One region of the Levilactobacillus yiduensis genome, then DNA from elsewhere that is predicted to be linked to it. Evidence: riboswitches for the same ligand, from Rfam matches in the RefSeq annotation. Region 1 holds a riboswitch; the other holds the start of a gene.
What was found. Region 1 has a riboswitch for thiamine pyrophosphate ahead of NGM66_RS00135 (ECF transporter S component). Riboswitches for the same ligand answer to the same signal wherever they lie in the genome.
Positions count from the first base shown of each region.

Region 2: another riboswitch for thiamine pyrophosphate. It lies ahead of NGM66_RS03520 (ABC transporter permease); the one in region 1 lies ahead of NGM66_RS00135 (ECF transporter S component).

Region 1 is NZ_JAMXAZ010000001.1:23,610-29,680, reverse strand. It holds gene tenA (thiaminase II) at 1-634, opposite strand, end outside; gene NGM66_RS00145 (energy-coupling factor transporter transmembrane component T family protein) at 654-1,307, opposite strand; gene NGM66_RS00140 (ABC transporter ATP-binding protein) at 1,304-2,716, opposite strand; gene NGM66_RS00135 (ECF transporter S component) at 3,161-3,727, opposite strand; TPP riboswitch at 3,815-3,905, opposite strand; gene NGM66_RS00130 (D-alanyl-D-alanine carboxypeptidase family protein) at 4,128-5,297, shown strand; gene NGM66_RS00125 (D-alanyl-D-alanine carboxypeptidase family protein) at 5,889-6,071, shown strand, end outside.
Region 2 is NZ_JAMXAZ010000004.1:53,115-59,185, reverse strand. It holds gene NGM66_RS03535 (sugar O-acetyltransferase) at 1-166, shown strand, start outside; gene NGM66_RS03530 (ABC transporter ATP-binding protein) at 225-959, opposite strand; gene NGM66_RS03525 (ABC transporter substrate-binding protein) at 962-1,966, opposite strand; gene NGM66_RS03520 (ABC transporter permease) at 1,963-2,715, opposite strand; TPP riboswitch at 2,773-2,878, opposite strand; gene NGM66_RS03515 (FusB/FusC family EF-G-binding protein) at 3,671-4,318, shown strand; gene NGM66_RS03510 (DMT family transporter) at 4,533-5,468, shown strand; gene NGM66_RS03505 (heavy metal translocating P-type ATPase) at 5,975-6,071, opposite strand, start outside.

The sequences.
Region 1 (6,071 bases):
CTTGGTCCAACGCCATTTGCCAGAACTGTAATTCATACCAGCTGCTCTTTTTGAAAATCTCTAGTAGGGCGGCCGTGTTATCTGGCGTGGCGACATAGTTGGCTAAGGCCAGCTGATCGTGCATGGAACTGGTGTAATCATCGGCGTTATAGGTGTCAATCCAAGATTGATAGATGGGGACTGGAGAACCCGTGCCCGCCAACGCCTGACCAATTTCCGCGTACAGCCAGTAACATGGTAACAGGCCAGCCACGGCACCCGCGGGCCCCTGAGTCATCAGCGACCGGTAAATGTGGCTGATGTAGGCGTAACAGGTGGGCGCCGGGGACTGTTGGGCAATCTCTTCGGCCGTGACATTGAGGCGGTCGAAGAAGGTTTGCCGGACGGCGATTTCACCGTCGCGTAGACTGGCAGCACCCGCCCGGAGCTGTTTGACAACACGGGGGTCGTTGCTTTGGTCGGCGGCCAGGTCGTGGAGCTTGCCGAATTCGTGTAGGTAGTAATGGTCTTGAATCAAATAATAGCGAAAGGTTGCGGCTGGTAACGTCCCCGCCTGTAGTTGTTGGATGAAGGGATGGCGTTTGGACGCGTCCCAGAGGGCTTGGGCATTGGCGTGCGCTTGATCAGTAAACATACAAAAACTCCTTTATTTTTTAAGGTAGGCCGATGAAGAGACCAACTTGAATGGTCACTAGGCTGAGGGCGAAGAGCCACCAGTCGCGGGACCGTAATGCGACCGTGACTGCGTGGGTGCGTGGCGTCCCTTCCACAAAGCCGTGTGAGGTCATGGCGGCAGCCAACTGGTCGGACCAGTTCATGGCAGCGAGGATGACTTTGAAATACAGTTGCGGCGACCACACGTGCAGCTCCTGACCACGCATCAACGCGGCTGCCCGAATAGTGGCGACCTCCGCTTGGATCTTGGGCATCAAGTTGAATGCGGCCAGAAAGCCGTAAGCGAATTTCGCCGGCAGCTTGGCGTTTTGTTCCAGCGAACGGGTTAGCGTCAGAGGATCGGTGGTCTGCGTGAACAGCCCGCCCATGTAAACGTAAACGAACATCCGCGTGAATAAGACGATGAGAAAGTGGTGGCTGGCCGTGCCTTGCAGGGTCAACGACCAGACCAGGGCGCTGGCGAAGAACAACGGTACCAGCGTCAGCCACAACAGCCGTCTGAGCGTGATGTGATTAAAAAGCATCAGCCCGAGGCTCACGATGATGAGGGCCACGTTGACCGCCCAGACCTGCGTGAAGGACACTTCCAGGGCAATCAACACGACCAGTGCTAATTTCAAACTCGGATTCATGTTGTCGCCTCCTGGTAAGTGAGTTGCTGGTGGTCGAGCGCGAGATGCAGCGTGATCAGGTCGTCCAGGCCGCTGAGTTGGTGGCTGATCATAATCAACGTCAGCTTGAGGTCGCGCTGCACGGTCGTCAAAATCTGCATGACGACTTGAATGGACGCAAAATCCAGGCCCTTCAAGGGTTCGTCCAGCAGTAAGACGTTTGGCGCCATCATCAGCATGCACAGAAGCTGCAACTTCTTTTGCTGGCCACTACTCAGGGAGTAAATAACCTGGTCGACGTGGTTGGCGAGGTGCAGCTGGGTCAAGAGGTCCTGCACCCGTTCCGGTGTGAAGTAGGTCTGGTTGCCGAACTTCTGTGACAACGCCAGTTCCTCGGCCACGGTCACGTTGAGAAATTGGGCGCTGGCCGACTGGAACATCAGGCCGACCTGCCGCGCGTACCGTTTCCGAGAGAGCTTGTGAATGTCTTGTCCATCGTAGGTGATGCGGCCTTGGTAGTTGCCCAGCCGTACCAGGGCACGAAACAGCGTGGATTTGCCACTGCCGTTAGGGCCAGTGATCAGGGTCGCTTGGTGAGCAAACAACGACAGATCCTGTGGCTGTAATAACTGGCGTTGCGCGTGCCCCAGGGCCAGTTGCGTCCCCTGCAGGCTGACGGTGAGGTCGTCTGCGGGCAAGGCCACGTGGGTCAGCCGGAGCTTGTCGGGGGTAAAGGCGGCAAAGCGAGCCTGGGTGGCAGCGGGCGACAACAGGGTCAGTTTACCCGTGTCCAACACGGCCAAGTGGTCCACCCAGCGGTCGTAATTACTCAGATCGTGGTCGGCCAAAATGATGGTCTTGCCGCGTTGCGTACACAACGTGACCAGCTTTTCCAGCAGGGCCAGCCGAGTGGGCGGGTCGATGCTAGCGAAGGGTTCGTCTAGCAAGATGACGTCGCTGTCCATGGCAACGATGATGGCCAGCGCGACCTTCTGTTGTTCGCCGCCGGAGAGTTGCATCAGCTGGCGGTCGCGGAGGTCGGTGATGCCGATGAAGTCCAGCGCAGCCGTGACCTTAGCGGGGATGGCCGCGGGATCGACCTGCTGATTTTCCAGAGCGAACCGTAGCTCGTTGACCACGGTGTCCATGGTGAACTGCGTGCTGGGTTCTTGGAAGAGCATGGCAACGGTCGCGGCACGTTTTGCCGGCGCAATCTGCGCCAACGGCTGGCCATCAAAGGTGATGGCTCCGGCGTCGGGGAGTGGGGTGAGTCCCGCAATCAGCTTGAGTAAGGTGGACTTCCCACCACCGGACACCCCGGTCAGCAGGGAAAATTTGCCGCTGGGAAAGGTCACGTCGAGGTCATCCAAGACCGGCTGCGTGCGTTTGGGATAGGTAAATGTAAGTGCATGAACGGTTACAGTGGCCACGAAAATTCCTCCAATGTGAAACAGGGTTGGTAAAAATAAGGGTAATACATAGATTGTTTACGTTAGCGGTTTCAATTGCGTGGTGATGGGCATTGGCTGAAAAACGGTGCCAACGACCATCGCCAGTTGTGCGAGTAATCTGGTGCGAGCGGGTAGACTCTTGTCTACTGAGGTGATTACTAAACGACAATTCGTTTGGTCCTTAGTGTTGTCTGGCTTTACAGTTGGCTTGGGACAGCGTATAGCTACCAATCGTAGCCGAGAGTGAAGTGAAATCTGGGCTCAGCCGGGGAATTTAGGGGCGATTTTTGCCGCTAAATTGGTGACTTTGAGACGTGATTTTCGGCTCAAAGCAAGGTCCGAGACCGTTCTTTGGCTCGGACCGTCCTCCCCCAGCGTTCCAGCCTAGAATTTCACGTAACGGCAGGCGGCAGCAGTCTCAAGCTACTTAGTGCTGACGTTAGGTAAGACGTGGGCGCGGGCCAGCAGGTTGGTGATCAGCTTGGTCAGCACGCCACCGAAGAGGAAGACGGAAGCACAACGAACCACGAACAAGAGAATCAAGAAGCCGGGATGATAAGCAGCGTAACCACTCCGGAACAGGTCCCAAGCAAAGGTCACAATGGCGGTCGTCAGGCAACTGATGGATAGACTGGCCCAGTTGTAACGCTTGTAGCCAGTGGCGGCGAAGCCAATCTCGGCGCCAATCCCTTGAACCGCACCAGAAATTAAGGTGCTGGCTCCCCAGATGCCGCCTAGAAACATTTCAACCACAGCACCTAGGAACTCGCCAAGTGTGGCGGACCCAGGAATCCGGATGATGAATCCGGCCAAAGGGCCAGCCATGACCCAGATACCTAGTAGAATTTCATTTGCCAAGGGTTGCAGTCCAAACGGGGCCAGTGCGGCCGCTAGAATCGTGTAGACAGGATTAATGATCCAGAAAATAACACCCATAAAAATTGCGAGAATCGTTACCAGAATAATATCGCGGATATGCCAACTTTTCATAAAATGAAGCCTCCTATGAGAGTATTGACGGGGGTGCCCAACGAATAAAAAATCCCCCACTAAAGTTACTTAGTAGGGGTTCATTGATAGCACAAAAGTACGCATTCCCTTCGCTGGTGTTAACCAGAGCAGGTTCAATGGGTTTGATCTCAGCCGCGAGGCACCCCAGTCGTATTTGATTACCCTTAGCGTAACCAATTTAGCGGGTAAATGCAACCGTGACTGGAAATTATTGTGGCCAGTCATTGAGTTGTTCAGGATGGAAACGTTTTTTACAATTCAGTTACAAAGCCAGCCGAAGACATCTAAAGCGGTGAACGTGGCTATCGTGGTTAGGGGAGGCGTGCTATTCTATATAGTTAGTTAGATTAATTATTAAAGGATAGGAAGTATTGAATTTATGAGAAATTTACATCTCAGTCACTGGGCCATGGCAGTTGGCATGCTGGTCGCGCTGGGCGGTACGGCCACAACCACGGTGCCCGCCGAAGCTGCGGCTTATCACACCGTTAGCACTAAGAAAATCAAGAAGACGGCCTATCACAAGAAACACAGTAGCGGGGCCATCTACAATAAAGCGCACACCAAAAAGGTCAGCAGCTTAACGACCCATCCCCACACCACGTGGTACGCCACCAAGCAGGCCACGCTGAAACACGGCAAGTCCACCGGTATTTACCTGTACGTGCAGAATAGTAAGCACAGTGTGAAGGGCTGGATTTGGCACGGCTACCTGAAGAAGGGCAAGGCACCATTTGTCTTGACCAAGGCCAAGGCGGCGGTCGCCATGGACGCCAAGACGGGGAAGGTCGTCTGGTCCAAGCACGCCAACACCGCGCGGCCCATCGCTTCCGTCACTAAAATCATGACATTGTACCTGACACTGAAGAAAATCGATGGCAAGAAGAGTCGCTGGAATCACAAGGTCAAGATTACCAGCCGCGGATTGGTGTCGATGAGTCGGAGCGCCGATTGTGGCGGTTTTCATTTTAAATTAAATCACCGCTACACTGTTAAACAGCTGTATTACGCGGCCTTCCTGGATTCATCGAACAACGCCGCGATTGCCCTGGGCAAATGGGTCAGCGGCAGTAATAGCAAGTTTGTCCGGAAGATGAACGCCCAAGCCAAGTCTTGGAAACTGGGCAGGGCCCACTTTGTCTCGGCATCGGGTCTGGAAAATAGTGACCTGCGGCGCTTCGGCTATGCTTATGGCAAGGCCAACACCAACAAGGTCTCCGCCAAGGACGTGGCGTTGATGGCGCGGCACCTGATAACGGCCTATCCCCGCGTCTTAAAGGACGGCAAGATTGGCTCGATGAAGGTGAACGGCCAAGTTTGTCACAACTACAACAACCTCTTGAAGGGGCGCAAATACTACCGCGCTTCTTTGAAGGTCGACGGCTTGAAGACGGGCTACACGCCAAGCGCGGGCTACTGCTTCGTGGGTACCGGCCACAAGACGGGCAAACACCGCGTCATCACAGTGGTTTTGCATGACATCAACGAGTTCACGGAGACGCGGTCGTTGATGGAACATGCTTACCGGCTGAGTAGTATGAGCAACTAGTTCTGCTATGGGGAACGCCCCCAATTAAAGGGCGGGTGATAACCCGTTCAGCAGCAGTGCACGTGAAACAGGTCAATTGAATCGGTAAACGCGGAATGTCAGGGCGAAAGTAAGGTCCTGGCATTTTTGTGCTTAGGGAAAATTGGCAGATACTTGGCTAGTGTGATAGTGGTGAGACGAATACCGGGCTATCAGCAATGAAGCTGACTGTTTTCTGTGTAGCCGGGAGTTCGCTAGAGATGAGTTCAGCTGTGGGAGTTTTTTTAGCAGCTTGCTGGTTAGAAAACTGGCAAGTTGGAGACGTGGGTTATCTGCTCCAACTTGAGGTCCAAGACCGATTTTTGGCTTGGGCCGTCCACCCTCAGCGTTCCAGCTCATCTCTAGCGAACGGTAAGGCGGCCAGTACCACCCGTGTTGCCGGTTCAATTTCAGATTGATTAACGCCCCAACTGATTATGGCAAGAAGTGGTGGATTACGCGAACGTTACGTCCCCAACAAGTTAGTTACAAAGTCGCACGCAGCCTTGTTGCACCGGGATTGCCCGTGTTAGGGTAGTTGTGGAAGCTTGCACAAGGAGAGGACAATTCATCATGAAAAAACAGCGTATCAAATGGGCCGCACTGGCGGTCTTATTCACAGCGGCAATGGGAGCTGGTATCAGTGCTGAGACTGCCCATGCGGCGGTGTACACCACGGTCTCGACCACGAATGTGACGAAGACCGCGTACCACAAGAAGAGTACGGCCGGTGCCATTTATAACAAGGCCCATAAC
Region 2 (6,071 bases), on a different contig from region 1:
TGGCAACGACGTCTGGATTGGCGGGAAGGTTGCCATTATGCCAGGCGTTACGATTGGAGATAACGTGGTGATTGCGGCCGGCGCCGTGGTCACCAAGGATGTGCTGGCGAACACGTTAGTTGGTGGCGTGCCGGCCAAAGCGATTCGTTCGCTGAGTGATGAATAATATGTAGACACGAAGCACCCGGGAGTGGACAGCCCAGGTGCTTCGTTTGCTTAACGTTTTAAAGTTGTTCGTCGCCACGCAACAGGTCGTAAATCTCGGCCTTGAGTGGCGCTTGGGTCGCCAGCCATTGTCGGTCACGAGTGGTGGGGGTCAGCGCGATGTCGCGAATCAAGTGAGCCGGTCGTGCCGATAGAACTAAGATGCGGTCCGACAGGTAAATGGCCTCCTCAATATCGTGAGTGACCAGCAGGGTGGTCTTTTGAAGCGCCGCCGGCAGGCTCAATAGCCAGTCTTGCATCAAGCCCCGCGTCATGGCGTCCAGTGCGCCGAACGGCTCGTCTAACAAGCGGTAGTCCGCCGGGTTCAACATGGTCCGCAACAGGGCGACCCGTTGCCGCATGCCACCAGATAACTGATGGGGCAGAAAATGGCGGTAGTCCACCAGGCCAAACAGCGTCAACAGTTCCGTCACGCGGTCGTGGTCGATAGGGAGATGATTGATGCGCTGGTACAACGTGATATTTTGGTCCACGTCATACCAGGGCAACAACATGTCCGTTTGCGGCAGGTAACTGAACGTGGTGTTCAACCCAGTAATGGGCTGGTTTGCCACGGTTAGCGTTCCCGCGGTCGGCGTCAATAAGCCCGTCAATAATTTCAAGAGGGTCGACTTGCCGGCGCCGCTGGGTGCAATCAGCGAAACGAAGCTGTTGTCCGCAATCGTGGCGGTCACGTCGCGTAAGATCTCTAAGTCGTCTAGCGTAAGGGCAACGTGTTCAAGCGTGATGGTCATGGCTAGTCACCGACGTATTGGTTGGTGTAGAGCGTCTTGGCGGGGATGGCCTTCTTGATCAGGCCATATTCTTTCATGAAGCCCGTGTAGTTGTCCCAAACTTTGGCATCCATTTGGCCCCATTTCGTAGCGTTATCCGTGTAGTTGGCGGACAGGAAGGCTTGCGAGTCCTCTAAGAAACTGAGGTCACTGTCCTTGGCGTACTTGTGCAGGATTTGTGCGTCAGCCTTGGGATGAGCGATGGCATCTTGGTAGCCCTTCTTCGTGGCCGCCATAAAGGCTTTGACGATCTTGTCATTCTTTTGTAGCTGGGTGTTGTTCGTGATGATGACCGGTGTGTAGTAGTCTAGCCGCTTGTCCAACTTGCGTAGTGGCATGTAATTGACCTTGATACCGTCATTTTTGGCGCGAATCACGTCCCAGCCTTGGAACCACCACTGAATGTCGTTTTTCTTTCCCAGACTCTTGGGACCGTCGCCAGTCGCGCCCACAATCTTCAGGGATTTCGGATTAACGCCAGCGTTACGCATGACGGCTTTCAGTACGGCCTCTTCACTCGGTGTTTGCCAGCCGGCGTAGGTCTTGTTCGCGAAGTCCTTGGGTGAGGTGATGCCACTGTTGGCCTTGGAGACGAAGCCGGACGTGTTGTGCTTTAAAATCGTCCCAATCGCCTTGACTGGAATATTCTTACCGTCGGCGTGGGCGTAAGTCACATCTTCTTGGTAGCTCACGCCAAATTGGGCCTTGTTGGCGCCGACCATTCCAATGCTAGTCGCGTTGTCACCGGGCTCGATGATTTTCACGTTCAGACCGGCATCCTTGAAATAGCCCTTGTCCTTGGCCACGTACAGACCGGTGTGGTTGGTATTGGGGACGTAATCTAACACGATGGAAATGTTGGTCAATTTCTTAGCTGATTTGGAATTAGCGGCCTTGTCTTGGCTGTTGCCACAGGCCGTAAGCGATAGCAGTACAGGAACGAGAAGCCAGAGCTTGGATAATTTCATGATTTTCTCCCTTGGATTAATAGGCGATAGTAGCCTTTTTGTAGGACTTGCGTGACCCCATTGAGGGCCAGGCTTAATATGATGACGCAGAAAATGGCGGCGAAGACCTTGTCGATTTGGTAGCCGTTCTTCACCCGAATCATGTAGTAGCCCAGGCCGGCTTCGGCACTGAGCCATTCTCCGATGATGGCGCCGCTGACGCAATATGTGGCGGCAATGCGTAGGCCAGCGAAGAAGCCTTGCATGCCTTGGGGAATCTTGAGAATGCGATAGACCTGCCAGCTCTTGGCGCCCATGGTCTGCAAGAAGCGAATCTGTTCGGTTGAGACCTTCCCCAGCGCCTCCGAAAATGCCACGATAATGGGAAAATAGCTCATCAAGATGACTAGAATGATCTTGGGCGTGATGCCAAAGCCAAACCACAGGCTCAGTAGCGGGCCCAGAACCATCACGGGGAGCGTCTGTGAGATGACCAGCAGTGGGTAAAATGATTGGTGGACTAGTTGCCAGCGATCCATGACCAGCGCCGTCACGAAGGCCAGGGCGCAGGCAATCCCCAGGCCAATCAGTGATTCGTAAAGCGTGACCCAGGAGTTGGCTAGTAATCCGCCAGCATCAACTTGAAGCGCCTGCATGACGGCAACGGGACTGGGCAAAATGAACGCTGGCGCTTGAAAGAGCGTCACGGCGAGTTGCCAAGTCACGAGGAGAATCACGAGACTGCCTAAGGGATAGAGTTTACGTGCCATAACAGCCTCCTTTCTTGAACAAAAAAGCTTCATCTGGGGAGTCGTTGCCGCCAGATGAAGCATCCGTGCGTTCCTCCCTACGCCAGTATTAGCTGACAGGTTCAATGGGTCAAAGTTCACAACTTACTCTCGTGCCGTTTAACGGTATCCCCAGAAACTTTTTAAGTTGGATTTAGTATAGCATGGCGAAAAGCGGGGTACAACTTAATTTTCTAAAATTGTACGGGATTCTTCGAAATATGACTGGTAGTGCTGGATTTACAGGGATTCTCGCAGTTGGTGCACACAAATTTTCTTTTTATAATGATATTTATAAACGTCGATATATCAATAATTTTATAAAAATAACACCTATGAATAAATATCAATACTATGTGCAATTTATTTAAGGCTGTCGGCAAACGATTGAAGGATAAATCGATTATTATTGGCAAGCACACCAGTAGCCGAGAGTCCGCCCACCGCGCTCCGACCCATATTTGGCGGACGGTAGGTGGCCAGTCCCCGCTATGAGCCGCACCGCCACCAGACAATTCACACCAACACAGGTCGCACCTCTTAATTTACTCGCTAAGCTAACTGGGGCCTCAAGCACAGAAGTTGTCAGGAGTTATCGTAAAATAGACCCAAAGTCACGGGGCATAACGTGGCTTGGGAAATCTCAGCTTTGAGAGAAAATTAACGGACCATGTCAGACGACTACCATCAAATCGAGATGACAGGAGGTTCGAAAGCTGAGAGTAGGGGCTTCGTGTACGCGAGGCCTCTTTTTCTTGCGCAAGACCGTGTGATTGCGGTATACTACTAACACTTCAGCTAAAATGGCTGAATGCAAGGAGATGATCGACGATGATGGCATCGTTATTTGTACGGAAAAGTGCTGCTAGTTAGGGACACTTTTCTGCAAGACCTTTCAGAGAAGTGTCAGGTTTGAATCTGAAAGGAAAAAATAAACATGAAACCGACAATCACCGCCTACGAATATAGTTATATCAGACAACAGATCGACGCCTTAGTGAGCGCCTATCTTTCGGTAAATGACAAGCACATGCGCCGCGTCGTTCGGGATACGACACTGGAGCGCATCAAGCCCTTAGTGCCGCTGGCCGAACCAGCCGTGCAAGAATTCTTGACGCGCCTGCAGCCGGATCGGTTGACCCGTAAGGCCGCAGCTGAGATTGTGCCGTTGCTAGAACCCCTAGTGGTACCATTTCCGGAATTGTCGACCAAGCAGTTAAGCAAGCTATTTCGTAAGGTGAAGAAGCTCAAACAGCCGGAATGGGCGACTTTGAACTTACACCAGCTCACGTATCTGGGTTGGAACGACGGCGGTAACCAGAAGAAATACCTGGTGGCGCCGTATCAGGATCGGCTGATCGGCATTCAAGGCGACCTCGCCCCACAAGTGGTCAAGGGCGTCTGCAGCATTTGCCACACGATTGGCAACGTGTCGCTATTCGTCTCGACGACCAAGCGCTCGGGACTGGGAAGCTACACGCGTAACGGCAATTACATTTGCCGCGACAGTGCGCAATGCAACCGCCAGTTGACTGATCCCCAAGGCCTTGCCGACTTCATTGCGGTCGTGCGGCCGAAAAAATAAAGAGTGAATCGGGCCTCCCAACGACAACTGTCGTGACGGGGGCCTTTTTGAGCGGCAATGAGAAAGCGCTTCACCCTAAGAACTTGGTGAAATTTCCCTGAGTCGGCCGGGATTGACGATTAGATTTGTTATAATGAATCTTGCTTTGTGAATTTAAGAGTGAGAGGGAAATGACTATGTTACAAGCATTTGCAGAAATCAAGGTGGCGCGGTCATGACGCCACAACATCATTTACGCGGGGTCTTACTCGCCAGCGTGGCCTGCATCTTGTGGGGGATCTCCGGGGTGGCCGCGAGCACGTTATTTGGGTTGAATCCCCATGTGACGGCCTTGTGGCTGACGCAGGTCCGGATGATCACGGCCGGTATTATTTTGCTGGTCTTGGGCCAAGTGATTGGGGTCAAGCCGTTTGAAATCTGGCGACAAAAGGCGACCGGTCTGCGGGTCATCAGCTACGGTTTGTTAGGGTTGGTGCCCGTTCAGCTCTGTTACTTCGAGGCCGTCAAGTTTGGTAACGCCCCGATTGCGACCATCATTCAGTTCTTGGGACCCTTCATCATTAGTATTTACTTCCTGTTATTTAAACACGTCACGCCGACGCGACCGGAAGCTGGCGGCATGTTGCTGGCCTTTGTGGGCACGCTATTGATCGTGACCCATGGCCATTTAAACAGCCTGGCTATTTCGCCGGTCGTTCTCTTCTGGGGTGGCCTGTCCGCCATCGGGGTGGCAACCAACACGCTGCTTCCGCGGCCGTTACTGCCAAAATTCGGTGCGGTATCCGTCACTGGTTGGGGGCTACTGGTGGCCGGTATCTGCTTAAATATCTTCGGACCAGTCTGGCAAGATCACATCACGCTGACCTGGGCGGGCTGGTCCATGATCGGCATCATCATTATTTTTGGAACGGTTATTCCGTTTCTGATGTTCGCTCACGCGCTGGCCTACATCTTACCGACCACGGCCAGTCTGCTAGACGCCTTCGAACCGCTATCGGCGACGGTCTTCTCCGTGATGTTTCTCAGCGTTCAGCTGACCAAGTACGACTTGATTGGCGGCACGCTGGTGATTCTGGCGGTCATGGCACTGTCACTAAATGGCCACCAGATGCTTCGCCTGATTCGCCGTTTCCGCACGAAAGTCGATTAGCGTTTAGTAGCTGAGGAGTGAAAGTAGCAACCGAAGACTGGTTATTTACAGCGACATAGGTTGAGCTGGCCGCCTACCGCCCGCCAAATATGAGCTGGAACGCGGTGGGCGACGGGACGAGCCGAAGGACGGTCTCGTCTCCTCAACTTTAAGCCGAAGACCGCGTCTCAAAGTTGCCAGTTCCCTAACCGGCATGAATCGCGCCGCTAAGGGAACTCCCACGGCTGAGCTCATATTTGGCAGACTCTCGGCTACGGAAGTGCTTAACCACCAATTGGTTTAATTCTTGGCAAAATGGCATTACGGTCAGATCTGGCCCAATTCAGTGTCACTGATAAGCGGCAATTCGCTGAAATAAGCCAGTAGTCAGTGGTACGTTATCCAGAAAAATTTAATAGTGTATGCATGCGTTTAACCTTCAAAACAACCGAAAGGCGTCGCCAACTAACCAGCTAAGTGGTTGATTGACGACGCCTTTTGCGTACAAATTTATTTGATGAGCGAAACTAGTCTGTTGCCACATCCTTGATCTTCAGAGTCATGGCGTTGATAGCCACGATGATGGTGCTCAGTGACATGACCACGGCACCTACCATTGGGTCC